DNA from 4 places in the Exiguobacterium sp. N4-1P genome. Region 2 is predicted to be linked to each of the others. Evidence: riboswitches for the same ligand, from Rfam matches in the RefSeq annotation. Region 2 holds a riboswitch; each other region holds the start of a gene.
What was found. A riboswitch is a leader RNA that binds a small molecule or an ion and turns the genes downstream of it on or off. The one in region 2 is predicted to bind S-adenosylmethionine.
Positions count from the first base shown of each region.

Region 1 (4,659 bases), 510 kb from region 2:
GATCGTCCGGTGCATAAAAACAAGCGAGGTTGACTCGTGGTAGTTTCTTCCGCTCTTCATCATGTAAGACGATTTCTTCTTCAATCTCCCGGTACTGTGCATATGTCAACTCACCGAGACGTGCCGTATCTTCACTATTTTGACCAAACGGCAACATCCCGAGTGGCGCATCCGGTCGAAAACGATCGAATGCACTTGCAAATACTTGTTTGACGCCACCGAGTTGTTTTGAATTATGCCAATCAAATAACGGCGAAATATACGACAAACTCGCAATCGGCAATTCATATTCCTGCAGTAGCCGGTTGACGACGAGTGCGCCCATGCTGCAGGCGATGATATGAATCGGTAACTTTCGTTTTCCGGCTTCTCGTAAAGCATCCTTCAGCAGTTGTTGATGTTCCTCAAGCGATATTCGGCGCGGTGCGTCTACACGTAACACTTCATAATCCTTTTCAAGGACTCGAATTAACGCATCGCTCGGCGTCGCTCGCAGTTGAAGGGGATAGACAAGTACGATAATTCCTGTTGCTTGATCTTCCACAAACTCACCTCTTCATACAAGTATCTCTGTATTATAACGTTTACATCTTGATGTCAAAACCATCTTAAGTTGGATTTTCATTCATATATACGCTTTAAGCGTGTCACAGGTTCCACTTGACCGAAAATTTCTTCAGTCGTTTCACTTTCTTCTTTAAAACCGAAAGAGACTAGAAACTGGCGCGCTTTATAATTTCTTGATTCAACGTAGACTTCAATTGGAGAAGCACCTTGGTGTTCAAGTTCACGAATCAACTTTCGCCCAATCCCATTTTGTTGATATTTCGGTAGTACGTACAAGCGAACGATTTCCCACGTGCCGTCAACATCGATTGCATGGATGAAACCGACGATTTCTTCCTCGATAATGGCGACATTGAAATATTCTCCCCGCGCTTCCTCCGCCGTCCGAATTGCTCGAACGACTTCTTCTTGCGGATACGCCTCTTGTACGAAATGGGCTTTCGAGCTTTCCGAGTAAATCTCTTCATACGTATCCATCCAAGAGGTGATGGCAATATCATGAATGCGTGCCGCATCAGTAGGAATTGCTTCGCGTATCTCCATATCGGACTCCCCCTTTTTTCCGTTTACCGGTACATGTTCTTTTACCCTGTTCTAGAAAAATCATTCGTTTCCCTCCAAAATTCGAGACAAACAAAAAAAGTTCAGAAACAAACTCGTGCGAGTCTGCTTCTGAACTGAAAATTAAGCGAATCGTTTCGCTTGTTCTTCAAGAATTGCTGCTTTATCAGTTTGCTCCCATGGTAATTCGATATCTGTACGACCGAAATGACCATAAGCTGCTGTCTGACGATAAATCGGACGGCGAAGATCAAGCATCTTGATGATCCCTGCTGGGCGAAGATCGAAATTTTCGGCAACGAGTTCGACGAGTTGTGCTTCTGGAAGTTTACCTGTTCCAAACGTATCAACTGCAATCGATACTGGGTGCGCGACACCAATCGCATACGCAAGTTGAACTTCTGCTTTATCTGCAAGACCAGAAGCTACGAGGTTTTTCGCGACGTAACGTGCTGCATATGCTGCAGAACGGTCAACTTTTGTTGGATCTTTACCAGAGAATGCGCCGCCGCCATGACGTGCATAGCCACCATACGTATCAACGATGATTTTACGTCCAGTTAATCCTGCATCACCTTGTGGTCCACCGATGACGAAGCGACCTGTCGGGTTAATGAAGAACTTTGTTTCCGCATCGATGTATTCTGATGGAATCACAGGTGCGATGACATGCTCTTTCAGGTCTGCTTGGATTTGCTCAAGCGTCACTTCTTCTGCATGTTGTGTTGAGATGACGATTGTATCGACACGAACCGGTTCGTTGTTCTCATTGTATTCTACAGTTACTTGCGTCTTACCATCCGGACGGAGGTAGTCAAGTTGTCCAGTTTTACGGACTTCTGCGAGACGACGAGCAAGTTTGTGTGAAAGTGAGATCGGAAGTGGCATCAATTCAGGCGTTTCTTTCGTTGCATAACCGAACATGAGACCTTGGTCCCCTGCACCGATTGCATCGATTTCTTCATCTGACATGTTACCTTCGCGTGCTTCAAGCGCTTGGTCAACACCGAGAGCGATATCTGCTGATTGCTCATCGATTGAAGTCAATACAGCACAAGTGTCTGCATCGAAACCATATTTAGCGCGTGTATAGCCAATCTCACGAATTGTTTCGCGAACGACTTTCGGGATATCGACATAAGTCGATGTCGTGATTTCACCTGCGACGAGGACAAGTCCTGTCGTGACAGATGTTTCAGCAGCGACACGAGCATTCGGATCGGCTGCGAGGATTGCATCTAAGATAGAATCCGAGATTTGGTCACAGATTTTATCCGGGTGACCTTCAGTAACTGACTCCGACGTAAATAGTCGGCGATTAAGGTTTGTCATGTTTGACCCTCCCAAAAAAGAATTTGACGGTGTACTCATTTCCCCTAGTTGAGTGGGACGGTAAAATGAAAAAAACCTCTCCATGTCCAAAAAATGGTCAGGGAAAGGTTGTGCGTTCTTCCTTTACCCTCTTATCGTTCGAAGTGTTTACTTCGCTTCAGGAGAGCACCTTTTCCTTCATTAATAGAATTCTTAATGTAGGACGGTTGCCGGGTTTCTTCGGGCCTTGTTCCCTCCACCTGCTCAGAATAAGAGTATCCGTTACGAATTACATGATATAAAGTTGTGACCACTCTGTCAAGCTACGTTTTAATTTCTAGTCGAAACTTTCCCGAAGAGATGTTAAACTGTTAATGCTGAAAGCGTTTCCAAATAAATAGAAATCAGCGCTAAAAAAGGATTGCTCACCCTTTAGTATGTCATATATAATAAATGTGTCATACTAAATGTCAGAGCTAAACCAACGTAGGGGAAAGGTGGGGTCAGGATGCCGATGACGGTCCTGAATATCGAAGAGCTACTCAAGAAGGAGCATGTGTTCAAACAACTATCTGTTGCTGAGCTAGTCGAACATGCAATTCGTAACGAAGAAGGGGTTCTTGCTGAAAATGGCGCTCTGTCTGTAGAAACGGGGAAATTTACAGGTCGTTCACCTAAAGACAAGTTCATTGTTCGCGATCAGTCATGCGAGTCACATATCGATTGGGGCCATGTCAATCAACCGATGGAAGCAGACAACTTCGAACAACTTTTACAAAAAGTTCTTCGCTACATGAATGAAGCAGATCAGCTCTACTACACAGAAGCTGCTGCTGGTGCAGACACTCATTTTACCCTTCCGGTTCGGATCGTGACACAATATGCTTGGCATAATTTGTTTGCAAAACAACTATTTTTGCGTGAATATCCGACAGAAGCTGCTTTTGAGCCTTTCACGGTTATTTATGCGCCTCACTTCAAAGCAGATCCGAAAGTCGATGGAACGAATTCCGAAACGTTCATCGCCATGTCATTCGAACATCGGATTGTCTTAATCGGTGGAACAGAATATGCGGGCGAAATCAAAAAATCGATTTTCTCTGTCATGAACTACCTTTTACCTCAACGAGACGTCTTATCGATGCATTGCTCGGCTAACGTCGGTCATGAGGGTGACGTCGCTTTATTCTTCGGATTATCCGGTACTGGTAAGACCACACTGTCTGCTGACGACAGTCGTCAATTGATTGGTGACGATGAGCACGGGTGGTCCAACGACGGCGTCTTCAATATCGAAGGTGGCTGTTACGCAAAAACGGTCAACCTATCGCACGAAAAAGAACCACAAATCTTTGATGCGATTCGTTTTGGCACTGTCCTCGAAAACGTCGTCCTCGATGATGCACGAATTCCTGACTATGATGATACGTCAAAAACGGAAAACACACGGGCCGCTTATCCGATTACAGCGATTGATAATATTGCAGTACCATCACGCGCCGGACATCCGAAAACGATTGTCTTTTTAACAGCTGATGCTTACGGCGTCCTGCCGCCAATCAGTAAGTTGACGAAGGAGCAAGCGATGTATCACTTCTTATCCGGGTATACATCGAAGTTAGCCGGGACAGAGCGTGGCGTAACAGAACCGGAAGCGACATTCTCGACATGCTTCGGTTCACCCTTCTTACCGCTCATTCCTGAAAAATATGCAACGATGCTCGGTGAGCTCATCGACCGGCACGGTGTCACGGTTTACCTCGTCAATACAGGCTGGACGGGTGGCGCATATGGGACGGGAAGTCGGATGAAGCTTGCATATACACGGACGATGGTCAATGCAGCTGTCAACGGCACACTCGCTGATATCCCGACGGAAGAGCATCCGATTTTCGGGCTACACATGCCGCTCGAAGTCCCTGGTGTCCCAAGCGACTTACTCAACCCTGTCAAAGTTTGGTCGGATGCTGATGCGTATGAACAACAAGCACGGGCTTTGGCGACTAAATTCAAACAAAATTTCACACGGTTCGATAGTGCAACTACTGAAATCAAATCAGCAGGGCCACGTGTTTAATTAAATTAAGATAATTAAAAGGCACCAGACACTGTATGTTCAGTGAGCTGGTGCCTTTTAACGTCCATCAGACGATTGAATCTTCTTCATCCGGTTGCAAATGAAGTTCTTTTTTAGTCAACCAATCTTGACTCTCTTTTAAT
Region 1 covers NZ_CP022236.1:2,175,955-2,180,613, forward strand. Annotated here, with positions in the region: gene A0126_RS11225 (alpha/beta fold hydrolase) at 1-544, opposite strand, end outside; gene A0126_RS11230 (GNAT family N-acetyltransferase) at 622-1,110, opposite strand; gene metK (methionine adenosyltransferase) at 1,252-2,460, opposite strand; SAM riboswitch class I at 2,589-2,715, opposite strand; gene pckA (phosphoenolpyruvate carboxykinase (ATP)) at 2,948-4,516, shown strand; gene A0126_RS11245 (EAL and HDOD domain-containing protein) at 4,584-4,659, opposite strand, start outside.
Region 1: another riboswitch for S-adenosylmethionine. It lies ahead of metK (methionine adenosyltransferase); the one in region 2 lies ahead of A0126_RS13795 (Na+/H+ antiporter NhaC family protein).

Region 2 (4,659 bases):
CCAAAAGGAGTCTGGACAAGCATCGCAGCACTATTAGGTGCTCAAGCCACGTTCCTCTTTCTTGGTGCCCGCAAGACAGGACGCAACCCATGGGTATGGGGGGGAGCAGGACTTGTTCAATTTCCGCTTCCGGCGATTGCCTATTTCATTTTGAATCGTCAAGAAAAACAGAAATAAAGTGAACCCCCCGTCGCAGACGAAGCGACGGGGGGTGTTTGTTTTACGACATGTTGTTTTTCTGTGCGGCATCACTCTTCCGGCGTGGGAAGCCGAAGAAGATTGCCAGTGATCCACAAACGAACAGTAAAAATGGATAGAACAAATAAGGAATCAGTTCGGGTGACGCCGTTTTCGTCAATTCAGCGGCAATCAAAAGTTGCGCTCCGTACGGGATGATTCCTTGAACACCACAGGAAAAGAGGTCGAGGATACTGGCTGACTTCTTCCGGTCGATGTCATACGTATCCGCGATTTCAGCAGCGAGCGGACCGGCGACAAGAATCGAAATCGTATTATTTGCTGTTGCGAGATTCGTTGCACTGACGAGGGCAGCCATACTGAACTCAGCTCCCCGGCGTTTCGAAATCTTTCGTGTCAGCGTTTCTTTGAGATAAGCAATTCCACCGTTATAGGTGATCAGGCTGACGAGTCCACCCATCAGCAACGTTAAGATTGAGATTTCTGCCATCCCCATCAATCCGTCAGACATCGCGAGGACAAATCCACTTACTCCGAAACTACCGTCGATCATTCCGATGATGCCTGTCAATAACGTCCCGCCGAGTAAGACGAGAATGACGTTGACACCAAAGAGTGCGAACACGATGACGGAAAGATACGGAATCAGCTTATAAAATTCAAATGCTTTCGCTTCGACGACATCTCCGGAACCTGACACGAAAGCGAGTAAGATGACAGTGATGACGGCAGCAGGCAAGACGATTAAAAAGTTCGTTCTGAATTTATCACGCATGTTCGTTTTTTGTGTCCGGACAGCGGCGATTGTCGTATCTGAGATAAACGATAAGTTATCACCGAACATTGCTCCACCGACGACGGCAGCAGCGGCGAGTGCGACATTGACACCCGTCGCGTCATGAATCCCGAGTGCGATCGGTGCAAGGGCAGCGATTGTGCCGGTCGAAGTTCCCATCGCCATCGAGATGAAAGCGGCAATGATGAACAATCCACTCATTAAAAGAGACTGGGGTAGGAAACTGAGTGCAGCGTTGACGGTCGCATCAATGGCTCCGATTGCATTCGCTGTTCCAGAAAATGTGCCAGCGAGTAAAAAGATGAAGACCATGATCATGATGTCCGGATTTCCGGCACCGCGGGCAATCCGCTCGACGGTCTGGTTGATGTCTCCCTTAGATGTCGCAGCAGCAAAAATCAAGGCGATTAAAGCTGCAATCAAGATGGGGAATTTGTAAAAGTCGTTATAGAAGATTCCTGCACCGATGAATAATACAAGGAAAACGAACAAGGGGAACAACGCCCATTTGTTCGGCGTAACCGTTTCGTTCATGTGAATCACTCCATTTCTTCAGCATACAAAAAAAGACCCCTTCGCAAGAAAGAAGGAGGTCTTTACTGAAAAAGACGCTCTTCTTATCTCTCAAGCCATAGCTTGCTGGATTTGGCACAGTACGAATCAATCGTCCGCTGCCGAAACATCATTGGGCCAGTCCCTCCGTTTCTCGCGATAAAAAGAAGTCATTTAGTTGTTTAGTCGTTGTTTAAAACACGTTTATTACCCTAACGTATCTTTTAATGCTTGTCAACTGTACCTTACTGCAGTGCTTGTTTGAGCGTCGTCACGTTTTCGTTCATCAAATCAAAGTACGATTGATCTTGTTGATCTTTTGCGACGGACTCGAGGTTATGAATCGTAATCGATTCGGCACCGATTTCTTTTTGGATGACACGGGCGACCTTTGGCGACACCGTCTCTTCGAAGGCGATATAGTTTAAGTCATGCATCTCTGCTTCCTTGACGATGGCAGCCAGCTGTTTTTGGGACGGTTCGTCAGACGGTGAAATACCGGCAATCGGCAGTTGCGTGAAACCGTAACGTTCCGCCAAGTACCCGTATGCGGCATGCGTGACGAGAAGCTCCTTTTTCGAACCGGAGTCAACAGCTTTTTGTAAATTTTGGTCGAGTTCATCTGCTTGTTTGTTAAAGAGTGCGAGGTTTTTATCAAACGTTTCCTTCCGGTCAGGTGCTTCCTTTGCTAACGCGGTCGTAATCGAGTCAGCCATTTTCTTGGCGTTGTTCGGGTCGAGCCAAACATGCGGATCGTATTGTCCATGATCGTGCGACTCTTCTTCAGCCTCGTGATCATCATGGTCATCGTGTGCGTCTTCTTCGTGCGTATGAAGCGAAGCGGAAGCTTCGAGTAAGTCGATATTTTTACTTGTCTCGACAAAACGAATGGAATTACCGGCTAAACTTTCCTTAATCTTTTCAGAGTACGGCTCAAGGGTTGTGCCGGTAAGTAAAAATAGATCGCCTTTCGCAATCGTCGTCAGTTGCTTCGGAGTCGGCTCATACGAATGCGGGTCGGCGCCAGGGGGAACGATTAATTCGACCTGGACGTCCTTTCCGCCGATTTCTTTGGCGATGGCTGCCGTGGCGAACGTCGACGTATAAATTTGCAATTTACCGTCTTCGTCTGAATTTGAAGTCGATGAGCCGCATGCGGCGAGCAGACTGGCAGTTACTGTCGCGATGGTTAACGCTGGAATGATTTTTTTCATATATGAACCCTCCAAGATAATTAAAACGTAATTGTTCCGATTTGGACTTTCTAACTATATCCGACGGAAATTAAAGCGTCAAGTCGGAATGTTGTGAAGTTCTAGTTCAAAATAAATCGGGTAAGAGAAGAGTAGAAGTGAAATCGGAATGAGCCTTGGAGGTGATGAGGTGAAACGTGAAACAGCATGGTTGATGGGTGGCGCCGCTATTTTGACGACGGCTGCTGCTGGTGCGAGTATTTGGAATAATTATGGAGCCTTACTCAGATGGACGGAGCCGGTCTTGCCGCTTACCGAAAAGCAATTAGCACCACGAAATCTTTTATACAAGACGGTCAATCAGCAGGACTTGACGTTAGATATCTATTATCCACCGGGAGAAGGGCCGTTTCCGGTCGCGATTTATGCTCATGGCGGCGCATTCGTTCGTGGAAACCGTGATGATGTGTTTAGTTTTGCTCCAATCATCGACCGGTTTTTAGAACTCGGGATTGCCGTTTGCAGCATCGACTATCGTTTATTTGAGGATGGCAGCTACTTTCCGGACAACCTGGAAGATGTTCGAGATGCCTTATGTTTTTTAAATCAACAAGCGGATGAATTACGCATCGCGCGCGGTCGCATGCTTTTATGGGGTGATTCAGCAGGTGGAGCCCTAATGTTGACGACGGCGCTTGCCCCGACTGAATTTATCGGCGAACAGGCGGAGGCGCATCTTCCTTTAATCAGTGGAGTCATCGCCTTGTATCCGCCGACGAATTTTCTGTTGTTTAAATTCATTCAAACCTGGATTGCCCATATCAAGTTTTATGGGGGTGGACGTGAAGAATGGCGACAGTTGATGATGCGTGTCTCCCCGGCGACACATTTAAGTTCCGACTCGCCGCCGATCATGTTGCTGCACGGAAAAAAGGATCCGATTGTCCCGTTTGCTCAAGCACTCCACTTTGTTGAGAAGGGGGCGGATGTCGGGGCGGATGTTCGATTATTCTCTTTCCCGAATGGCACACATTCGCTGGCGAGCTTTGCCCAAACTGAAAATCCACTCAAAATTGAACGTTTGCTCGAACGAATCGAAGCCTTCAGTTGTCAAGTGCTTGTCTTACCGAAACGAGAGGCGCTTCATTAGGAAACATGATACAATCAGTCATATTTCTTTAGAAGGAGACTGCAATATGACGGAAATTTGTTTAGTACGACACGGTCAAACGGACTGGAACTTAAACGAGCGGATTCAAGGACGTGAAGATATACCGCTTAACGAGACCGGTAGAAAACAGGCGGCTCTCAGTGCTGCCTACCTGGCAGAAGAACAGTGGGACGTCTTGATTTCAAGTCCGCTATCGCGAGCTGTCGAAACTGCTGAAATCATTGGTCAATCGATCGGTCTAAGCTTGACGGAAACGGATGAACGGCTTGTCGAGCGCGAATTTGGAACGGCTTCCGGTGAACCGGTCGCCGGAATTTACGAAGCAGTGCAGGCAAATGATGCAGAGCGCGTCCCGGGGCTTGAAACGGAAGCGGAAATTCAACAGCGTGTCTTCAGTGCGGTTGAAGAACTGACAGAAAAATATCGAGGAAAACGCCTCTTAGTCGTCTGCCATTCGCATACGATTAAAGCGGCACTCTCCTCGATTGATGAGACATTCAGTTACCGGACGCCGTTAAAAAATGCATGTGCGAATTACATTCGTTTTTCCGACCGTTATGAGATTGAGCGGATTAATGTAGCGGACCATATCACAATTTGAACATCATCCTTCGACGGTTGCCGGATGTTCTTGTAAGTACTGTTTAAACGTTTCTTTCGCGATGCTCGTGATATGAGCACCACGTTTAGAGCGTCGGTCTTTATATTCTTGAATCAGCTCTTCGCCAGTAAAGTTGTCTTCGACGACT
Region 2 covers NZ_CP022236.1:2,685,300-2,689,958, reverse strand. Annotated here, with positions in the region: gene A0126_RS13800 (hypothetical protein) at 1-177, shown strand, start outside; gene A0126_RS13795 (Na+/H+ antiporter NhaC family protein) at 221-1,528, opposite strand; SAM riboswitch class I at 1,609-1,712, opposite strand; gene A0126_RS13790 (metal ABC transporter solute-binding protein, Zn/Mn family) at 1,792-2,760, opposite strand; gene A0126_RS13785 (alpha/beta hydrolase) at 2,930-3,889, shown strand; gene A0126_RS13780 (histidine phosphatase family protein) at 3,936-4,511, shown strand; gene A0126_RS13775 (YwpF family protein) at 4,515-4,659, opposite strand, start outside.

Region 3 (4,659 bases), 740 kb from region 2:
GGACTTCCGCATCTTCTTCCCAACGGCCGAGTGCCTTGATGATTTCCTGACCGGCAAACCGAATCTCGCCTTGGTCGCCGTACAGTTCCGAAATGACATTATTGTCAATCGTATGGACGTGAAGGGAACACCCGGCAGTCGTTCGGTTGAAGACCTCGACGTGGAGCAACGTTTCGGCAGAGGGACGACCCGTCTGTTCGCCGATCAGTTGACCGGACGCGTCGACATGGACGAAGTCGTCCGGTGTATCCTGCCGTTTGTCCTTCCCGCTTGCCGTCACGAGAAATTCAGTCGGTTGATCGGCTGTCCGGATGGCGAGATTGCCGCTTGTGCCGGGGAACCAGTCGCGTGCTGCAAGTTCCTGTTTGACGGCACGTAATTCTTCATATCGTTTTAAGAAGGTCATGTGTACACCACCTTTGTCTGCAGATGATTCAATATGTCATGAAAGTTTTCAAACGGCGTATACGGGATGCCGTGCTGTTCACATAGCGTGATCAGATAATCCCGTGCATAAACGTGATCCGCCTGCTTAGCCAGTTCAAAATCTGTTACGGAGTCGCCGATCGCGATGATCGTGTCACCGTTCTGCTTCAGCTTCCGGGCGATCGAGGTTTTGCAACAGCCGCATTGATTTGTACAGGCCGCGTCGCAGGCATGCGGCCATTCGATTCGAACCGTCTCCTGGCTGAAGTCACTGCCGTTGCAATAAATCGCTTCGTCCGTCAGTACATCCGCAAGAATCGGCTGGACAAAAAAGTCGATCCCGCCGCTGACGATGGAAAAATCAATCTCGTTTGATTTGGCAAAAGCGAGTAAGGTGTCGAAGCCGGGACGAATGACTGCCTGTGTCATCAAGAAATCAATGTAGTCCTGTTTTTGACTGGACGGAAGCAGCTGAAACATCTGTCCGACGCCGGATTGAATCGAGAGCGACCGGTCGAGCACACCTTGTTTTAACGGTTCAAATTTTTCCGGCGGAGCGAACTCCTGCATCAAGGCGATGATATTATCGTGCTCCGTTACTGTTCCGTCAAAGTCACATAAAATCCGGATCGTCATTTCGTGATCCCCCAAGCATCGAGAGCGACACGTAATTCCTCGTGCCGGTGGGCGGCACTTGTCAGTGATTCGCCGGCCAGTGCTGCGCCCAGTGCCTGGCGGAAAGCGATGACTCCGGCCGCAGCACCTTGCGGATGACCGTGGACACCGCCTCCGGCATTGATGACGGAATCGACGCCGAAATCACGAACAAGCTGGGCGACGAGACCCGGGTGGATTCCGGCGGACGGGACCGGGAGAATTGTTTTGGTCTCACCGATTCGGGTCGCTTCGACGGCAATCCCGCGGGCCAAGTCTTTGGCGAGGGCGACATTCCCGTACGGCGACGGGAACAGTGTCAAGTCGGCACCGGCAATCCGCGGCAACGTTCCGAGCAGGACCGGGGCGGCAATCCCGTACTCGGGACTGGCGATCAAGGCACCGCTCAACGCCGGATGATTAAAGATCGGGACCGGGATTTCCGGATCGGCTGCCAGTTCCCGCAAGACATCAAGCCCGTATGTAAACGTGTTGAGCAGGAGGGCTGTCGCTCCGGCTTCGACCAGTCGTTTCGCCTGCTCTTTCAAGCGGAAGACCGGACCACTCAATGTAATCGCATAAAGGGCCCGTTTACCGGTCCGTTCATAGTGTGCATCGAGGACTTCCCGTCCAATCCGCGCCCGGTCGAGTGCCGGTGTCAGCGGATTGTCGTATAAGATTTCGTCATCCTTGACGAGATCAATCCCGCCGGCGAGCTGGGCTTCCAGTTGTTCCCGTAAAAAAACGAGATCCCGTCCGATGACGCCTTTGAAGATGCTCATCAACAGGGGGCGATCATGGACTTGGATCAATTGGCGGACGCCCTCAATGCCGAATTTAGCACCGGGGAAATCCGGTGTGAATGAAGCGGGAAGCTGAAGATCCGTCAGTTTGATTTGACCGTCGAGTGACAGCTTGCCGAAGACGGTCGTCAAAATCGCCGAAAAGTCTCGTGAGACGTTGTGTTCCGGATAACGGATCGTGACATACCCTTTTCCGTCGTGTTCTTCCGTATGGACGACTTGTCCTTTAAAGGATTCAAGCTGTTGTTGTTCCAAGTGATTCAAATCGGTCCATGAGCCGACCGTCAGACCGAGGGCGATTTGCTCTGCCCGTTTTGGTAACTGATCGGTCACGCCGAGTTGGTAAGTTGCGGTAATGTACGCCATGATCGTCGTCTCTCCCTTGTTAAAAAATACAAAAATGGTCCCTCGTCAATGACAAGAGACCATGAAAAATTGCGCGTGGACTCTTATCTGTCAGCGTGTTAGCTGCAAGAATTAGCACCGTGCCAACTGGTCGGTTGCTGCGACATCATAGGGCTCGTCCCTCCGTCTGCTCTTGATAAGAATTGGATGAAATTGTGAAATCTAATTGCAATTTTTACATGAGATGGACGTGATGTCAAATAATTTTTTGAAAATTTATTTTTTTTGAAATCAGCTTCTATAGATGGCGGTCTTTTAAATGGTTTTTCACTAAAAATTGGAATTGACAGATGATTTAAGACGGGCGTAATATTCGAATCAACATCGAACACAACAACCACATATGACTCTTATCGTGAGTTGGCAGAGGGAATTGGCCCGAAGACGCCGCAGCAACCGACCATCCGGCACGGTGCTACATCCAACAGACATTCGTCTGAGAGATAAGAGGACGGATGATACCCCGCGCCTCTTTTCTATGACGAAAAGCGGCGTTTTTTTGTGTAGAAATGAAGGGGGAAGCAAGATGGCATATCAAGCATTTACAGAACAGGACGCCATTAAACGTGTCCGGGAACTCGGACTCATCGGACAGGAAGAAGCGACGGCAGAAGAAATCGGCGACGGCAACTTGAACTTAGTCTTTCGGATTCAGGCAGGGAAAGAACGTTTGATCTTGAAGCAGGCATTACCTTATGCAAAAGTCGTCGGGGAAAGCTGGCCCTTGTCACTCGAGCGGGCCTGGATCGAACAGTTGGCACTGAAGGAATTCGCAAAATACGCGACGCCATTCGTTCCACGGGTCTTTCATGCGAGTCATGAAGAAGCGTATACAGTGATGGAGGACTTGTCGCACCTGCAAATCGTTCGGACGGGATTGCTCGCAGGCGAAACCTACCCGCTCCTTGCAGAACATGTCGGTTCTTACTTGGCACGGACGTTATTTTTCACGTCAGATTTTGCGCTCGGTCCGGTCGGAAAAAAACAGGTCGCACGTGACTATTACAACCCGGATTTATGCGACATTACGGAAAAGTTAATCTTTACGGATCCGTTTTACGACGCGGAAACAAACAACATCGAGAGCGGCTTGGAAACAGACGTACAGCAGCTCTGGCAGGACGAAAAACTGAAGCGGGAAGTCGCGAAGCTCGAAACGTTGTTCATCACGAAAGGGGAGGCCTTATTACACGGAGATTTACATACAGGAAGCATTTTTGCTTCGGCGGGCGAAACGAAAATCATCGATCCGGAGTTCGCTTTTTACGGACCGTTCGGGTTTGATGTCGGTCAGTTCATTGCCCACCTCTGCTTTGCGGCGTATCCGAACTATGCTGAGTTGCGGGAGAAGCGGGTGAAGGATATCGATACGTTCTGGCTGACGTTTGCTTCGACGTTCACGGCACTGTGGGAACGGGAAGCCGTCGAACCTTTCCGGACGGTACCCGGGCTTGTCGATGATGTCCTCAGTACAATTCTCCAAGACGCGCTCGGTTTCGCCGGTTGTGAACTGATCCGGCGGACGATTGGTTTGGCACCGGTCGCTGATTTGGAACAAATTCCGGATGCTGCGACGCGCCTTGAACGGAAACGTCATGCGTTACGCCTCGGGACGGCATTGATTAAACGGCGCGGCGAATGTAAGACGTTTACCGATCTCCGGAATTTTGACGTGACGGAGGAATTGAGCCGATGAGCGAGTTTATCCGTAGTGTCATCTATGAGCGGGCGTGCTTAAAGATCCTTGATCAGACCCGTCTCCCGCAAGAAGAACGGTACGAAGTCATTCATGATTTGGCGCAAGCGGTTGAGGCGATTAAACAACTTCGTGTCCGGGGGGCGCCGGCAATCAGTCTGTTCGGTGGATTCGTCCTCGTGCAGGAAGCGTTCCGGACGACGGGATCGCTTGACGAGGTCAAACAAAAACTGTTGACGGTATCGGCGGAGTTACTGGCGACCCGGCCGACCGCCGTCAATTTGCGGAACGTACTCGATGCGCTCAATCAGCTTATCCTTTCGAGCACAACGCTCGAGGAACTGCCGAAACGTCTGGAACAAAAAGTAATTGCCCTTTATGAAGCCGATGCCAAGACGTCACGGCAAATCGGTGTGCATGCGTTGGAGCTGTTTCAAGCGGGAGACCGGGTGTTGACGATTTGTAACGCCGGATCGATTGCGACAGCGGCGTACGGGACGGCACTGGCCCCGTTTTATCTTGCGAAGGAACAAGGCATCCCGTTATCCGTCTATGCGTCGGAAACCCGGCCTTTGTTGCAGGGGGCGCGCTTGACGACATGGGAGCTGCAACGGGCAGGGATTGACGTCACCTTGATCACGGACAATATGGTCGCGCATACGATCAAGGAAAAGC
Region 3 covers NZ_CP022236.1:396,875-401,533, forward strand. Annotated here, with positions in the region: gene A0126_RS02125 (methylthioribulose 1-phosphate dehydratase) at 1-406, opposite strand, end outside; gene A0126_RS02130 (2-hydroxy-3-keto-5-methylthiopentenyl-1-phosphate phosphatase) at 403-1,062, opposite strand; gene A0126_RS02135 (2,3-diketo-5-methylthiopentyl-1-phosphate enolase) at 1,059-2,249, opposite strand; SAM riboswitch class I at 2,330-2,431, opposite strand; SAM riboswitch class I at 2,636-2,738, shown strand; gene mtnK (S-methyl-5-thioribose kinase) at 2,815-3,984, shown strand; gene mtnA (S-methyl-5-thioribose-1-phosphate isomerase) at 3,981-4,659, shown strand, end outside.
Region 3: another riboswitch for S-adenosylmethionine. It lies ahead of A0126_RS02135 (2,3-diketo-5-methylthiopentyl-1-phosphate enolase); the one in region 2 lies ahead of A0126_RS13795 (Na+/H+ antiporter NhaC family protein).

Region 4 (4,659 bases), 720 kb from region 2:
TAACAGAAGAAACAAAAGGAGGTGCCTTAAAGTGCAGGGAGTTATATTCGCATTAATGAGTGGACTATTCATTGCGTTGCAGGGGATTTTTAATGCCCGTTTAGGAGATGCCATTGGTCCGTGGTTTTCGGTGACGATCGTTCATTTCGTCGGATTGATGGGGTGCTTAGCGATTTATAGTGTGGTTCGTGACCGGAAAATCGGCGGTTTTCGACAGCTTCCGCTCCTCTATGCCAGTGGCGGATTCCTTGGCGTACTCGTCGTCGTGACCGAACTGACGTCGATTCAGTTACTTGGCATGACGTGGGCGATGTGTTTGTTGCTCGTCGCACAAATTTTATGTGCATTCGTGATTGATTTGAACGGCTGGTTTGGTGTCATCAAAAAAAGGAGTAACCGGGGACAGTGGATCGGGATCAGTTTGATGCTTGCCGGAGTTGCGATTTTTTCACTGTCCTAAAGGGAGGGCCTATGCAGACGATTGAGACCTATTTAAAACAGTACGACTTAGCGGATATTTTTACGGAGACCAGTAAATCTTATTTACGCATCGAAACGTTTTCGGAAGGGGACCTGTTATGTGTGACGGGTGAACCGATTGACCGGATGTATTTCATCGTCGAAGGAAAAATTAAAATCTCTGCAGCATCGGCTGAAGGGAAACAACGGATTTTACGCTTCAAAAAGGCGATGACGGTGATTGGTGATGCGGAATATATCAATCAACGGGAAGTCTTGAATACCATCGAGGTGATTACGGACGTCGTGGCACTCAGCATTCCGTATGCGATCTTACGTGAGCACAATACGACGAACACCTTTTTACAATTTTTACTGCGGGTCATTACGACCAAGTGGTACGCGGACTCGAAATCAGCATCATTTCATGTCCTCTATTCGGTCGAAGAACGATTTGCCGGATATCTGTTATCGATTACCTCGGACGTTTCCGACAGTCTGTTTTATCAAGAGATGCGAACGTCGAATCTCCATGACGTCGCCGATTGGCTCGGGACGAGTTACCGTCATTTAAACCGTATCATCTCAACACTTTGTGAAGAAGAAATCTTGGCGAGACGACGCGGGAAAATCATTATTTTAGATGTAGAGCGGATTAAAGAAAAAGCGAATGGCAATAGTTACGAATAAGGAGGGGCTAGCGTGGGACTAGGTATGTTTTGTGCGATTACGGCAGGAATGATGATTAGTTTACAGACGGTATTGAATGCACAGATGAGTCATGCGTTCGGGGCATGGGCGACGACGACCCTCGTCTTTTTTGTCGGGTTCATCGGTTCACTGTTTGCGCTACTCGTATTTCGGGGTGGCACATTCTCGAACATTCAAACGGTCGAACCGCTTTATTTATTCGGTGGTCTGGTCGGTGTCGGTGTCGTATTTTGTGTGATGCGCGGGATTCAGCTGCTCGGTCCATCGATTGCGATTTCGGTCGTCTTGATTTCGCAACTGAGTTTTGCATTATGTGTCGACTTGTTCGGTTGGTTCGGTTTACCGGAACTTGAGCTTTCGCTCGGACAAGTCACTGGATTGCTTGTGATGCTAGCCGGTATTTTTGTGTTGAAACGATATCAAGTCGTAGAAATCGAATCTTCGGATGAGTTGTCGGAAAAGGTATCGTAATGGTTGAATGGGGCGTGTGAAGATGCTAAAGCGAAGAGATGGAAAACGTGAGAATTGGAAGCGAATCACCGAGAGAGCGTACGCACAGTCATTAATCGAGACAGAAGAGTTTGAAGGGCATGTAACATTATTGCATGCCCTTCAAGTATCGCATCCCTTGAACGTTCATTATGAAAAGGGACATGTCTGTATTTTGGATGATGGTTACATGTGGCTGCAACAGTTCCCGTCAAATGCACACCATGCTGTTACAACGATGTTCGATGCGAGTGGAAATATTGTGCAGTGGTATATCGATATTTGTTTGCAGAATGGTTTTACTAATGGAAGTCCGTGGTGGGAGGACTTATTTTTAGACATCGTTCTGCTACCGTCTGGTGATATGTACATAATGGATACTGATGAACTGGAAGATGCTTTATCTCAAGGTGTCATTGATAAAAAACAGTATGAGTTAGCATGGGGGGAAGTTGAAACCCTCAAAGCCAAAATTAGTACGGGCGATTTTGAATTGATCAAGTTAGCGCGTCACCATAAGGATACATTAATGAATGTGATGAATAACTAGAGTCGACAGAAATCAAAACCTTTTAGGCTACCTTATCAAAAAGACAATTGAAAACTTTTGACTACATAAACATGCAGACAAAGGAACGTGGGGGGGAAGCTTCTTCCTTTTTCGTTGCTTTCCTCGGGCGAGGCGCAAGCCGTTGCTCCTTGATCCTCACGGACAACGAGCAGGGTCTTGCCAGCCTCTTGGCAGCGCGTGTTCACGCGCTTTTTCCCGTAGGAGTCAACGAAAAACGAAGCTTTCAGGGTGTACCGCAGAGAAAATCATAGAGTAGTGTTAGAGCACAGTCTGTCTCGAATCGCTTTGAAGACGAGATGAGACAGGGAAACGCGAACGGATTGCCTCTTGTTATAGCATAGTCACTCTTCATAAGAGTTTGTCTACATGCTGAAAGCCCGCACGAAGCGGGCTTTTTTAGTTTAGACAGATACTTCTTCTTTCCAAGCCACATCGATGAATTCATCGCGACCGGATGCTTTCCGGTCTTTTTTGTAGTGTTCCGGATTCTTTTTGTGGAAGTTTTGATGATAGTCTTCTGCTGGATAGAAGGCTTGTGCCGCTTCGATTCGTGTGACGATCGGCTGCTTAAAGCGATTGCTCGCAGCAAGCGCGTCACGTGAAGCAATCGCAGCAAGGCGCTGTTCTTCCGTATGATAAAAGATGGCAGGTGCGTATTGTGTCCCACGGTCCTGGAACTGTCCGCCGGCGTCAGTCGGATCCGTTTGCGGCCAGTAAAGTTCGAGTAACCGCTCGTATGAGAATAACGCTGGATCAAATGTAATCTCGACGACCTCCGAATGACCGGTCGTGCCTGTTTTTATTTGTTCGTATGTCGGATTTTCGATTTGTCCTCCTGTATAACCGGAAACAATTCCGTGAATACCGGGCAGTTCTTCGAATGGTGTCACCATGCACCAGAAACAGCCTCCTGCGAATGTTGCTTTTTCCATCTATATCTCGTCCTTTCCGCTGGCGGTAGTCGCCCTATAATCATTCGTGCTCTGACAGCGAGAAAACGAAAACGACTCCTTTGCTTGGTTGCAAAAGGAGTCGTCGCTTTTTATCAACCAAAGCTTGCGCTTTGCTGGTCGTAGCACCTTGCCACTGAAGGCAGGTTGCTGGGACGTCATCGATCCAGATCTCTCAGTCCACTCTTGATAAGTGTTATATGAAGTTGATTAAATTCGTTATCATTGATGTGATAATAGCATCTCTAAAACGACAAAGTCAATCCTTAAGATTCTAAAGCATGAAGGACGGTTGCACCTAAGGCTTTTGCGCCGATAAGCAATGCCTGTTCATCGATTTCATATTTCGGGTGATGTTGCGGATAAATCGTACTCCCATCCGTTTTGGCGGACCCCGTAAAGAAGTAGCTTCCTGGGATACGCTCTAAATAATAGGCGAAATCATCGGCTGCCATCATCGGTTTGAGTTCTTTGACAGATGCCTCACCTAAGAAAGCCGTCGCTTCTTTAACGAGATTTGTTTCTACCGGATGATTCCAAAGGGAAGGATAACCCGTCGTAAAGTCGATGGAATAGCTCGCACCGATTCCGGCACACGTCGTCCGGGCAACCAAATCGACCTGCTGTCGTAACTGGTGACGCAGCGCTTCGTCAAATGTTCGAATTTCTCCGACAATCCGTGCCTCACCAGTAACGATGTTCGGAGCCGTTCCGGCGTGGAATGAACCGATTGCGATGATGGCAGGTGAAAACGGATCAACGCGCCGACTGACGAGGTGTTGGAGATTACAGACGAGTTGTGCCCCGGCGACGAGTGCATCTTGTGTTTTATGAGGGGCTTGCGCATGACCACCCTGTCCGTGGACGACGATTTCGAATTCATCGATGGCGCACAGCGTATGTCCTGCGTGATAGCCGATTGTTCCGACAGGTAAGTCATTTTCGAGATGCGTACCGAAAATTGCATCGACCCCGTCAAGACAGCCGTCTTCAATCATTTGAATGGCACCACCCGGGAAGACTTCTTCCCCGTGTTGATGAATGAATACGATTGTTCCGTGAAGGTCTTCTTGCAGTGCTGTAAAGGCCGAGGCAAGACCGAGTGCAATCGCCGTATGTCCGTCATGTCCACACGCATGCATGACACCCGGATGAATCGAACGGAAGGCGAGATCCGTTTCCTCCTGCAGTGGCAGGGCATCGAAATCGGCCCGAATGGCGATGGTCTTTCCAGGATGTTTTCCTTTGAGGGTCGCGACGATCCCGCTACCACCGACGTTCCTGCGGTAAGGGAGACCAAGCTCATCATAAAATGAGGCGATGGCGTTTGGTGTCCGCACTTCTTGAAAAGAGAGTTCCGGGTGACGGTGCAGATCACGACGTCTTTCAATGATTTGTTGTTCGAGTTGATCGAGTTGAGTGAAGAGTTGCTGTTGCATCATAATCATCCTTTCAGGTTTTTGAGGTATGACTTTCTAT
Region 4 covers NZ_CP022236.1:372,591-377,249, forward strand. Annotated here, with positions in the region: gene A0126_RS01990 (DMT family transporter) at 32-460, shown strand; gene A0126_RS01995 (Crp/Fnr family transcriptional regulator) at 472-1,149, shown strand; gene A0126_RS02000 (DMT family transporter) at 1,162-1,641, shown strand; gene A0126_RS02005 (ribonuclease FAU-1 family protein) at 1,664-2,209, shown strand; gene msrA (peptide-methionine (S)-S-oxide reductase MsrA) at 2,632-3,162, opposite strand; SAM riboswitch class I at 3,270-3,376, opposite strand; gene A0126_RS02015 (M20 metallopeptidase family protein) at 3,447-4,619, opposite strand.
Region 4: another riboswitch for S-adenosylmethionine. It lies ahead of msrA (peptide-methionine (S)-S-oxide reductase MsrA); the one in region 2 lies ahead of A0126_RS13795 (Na+/H+ antiporter NhaC family protein).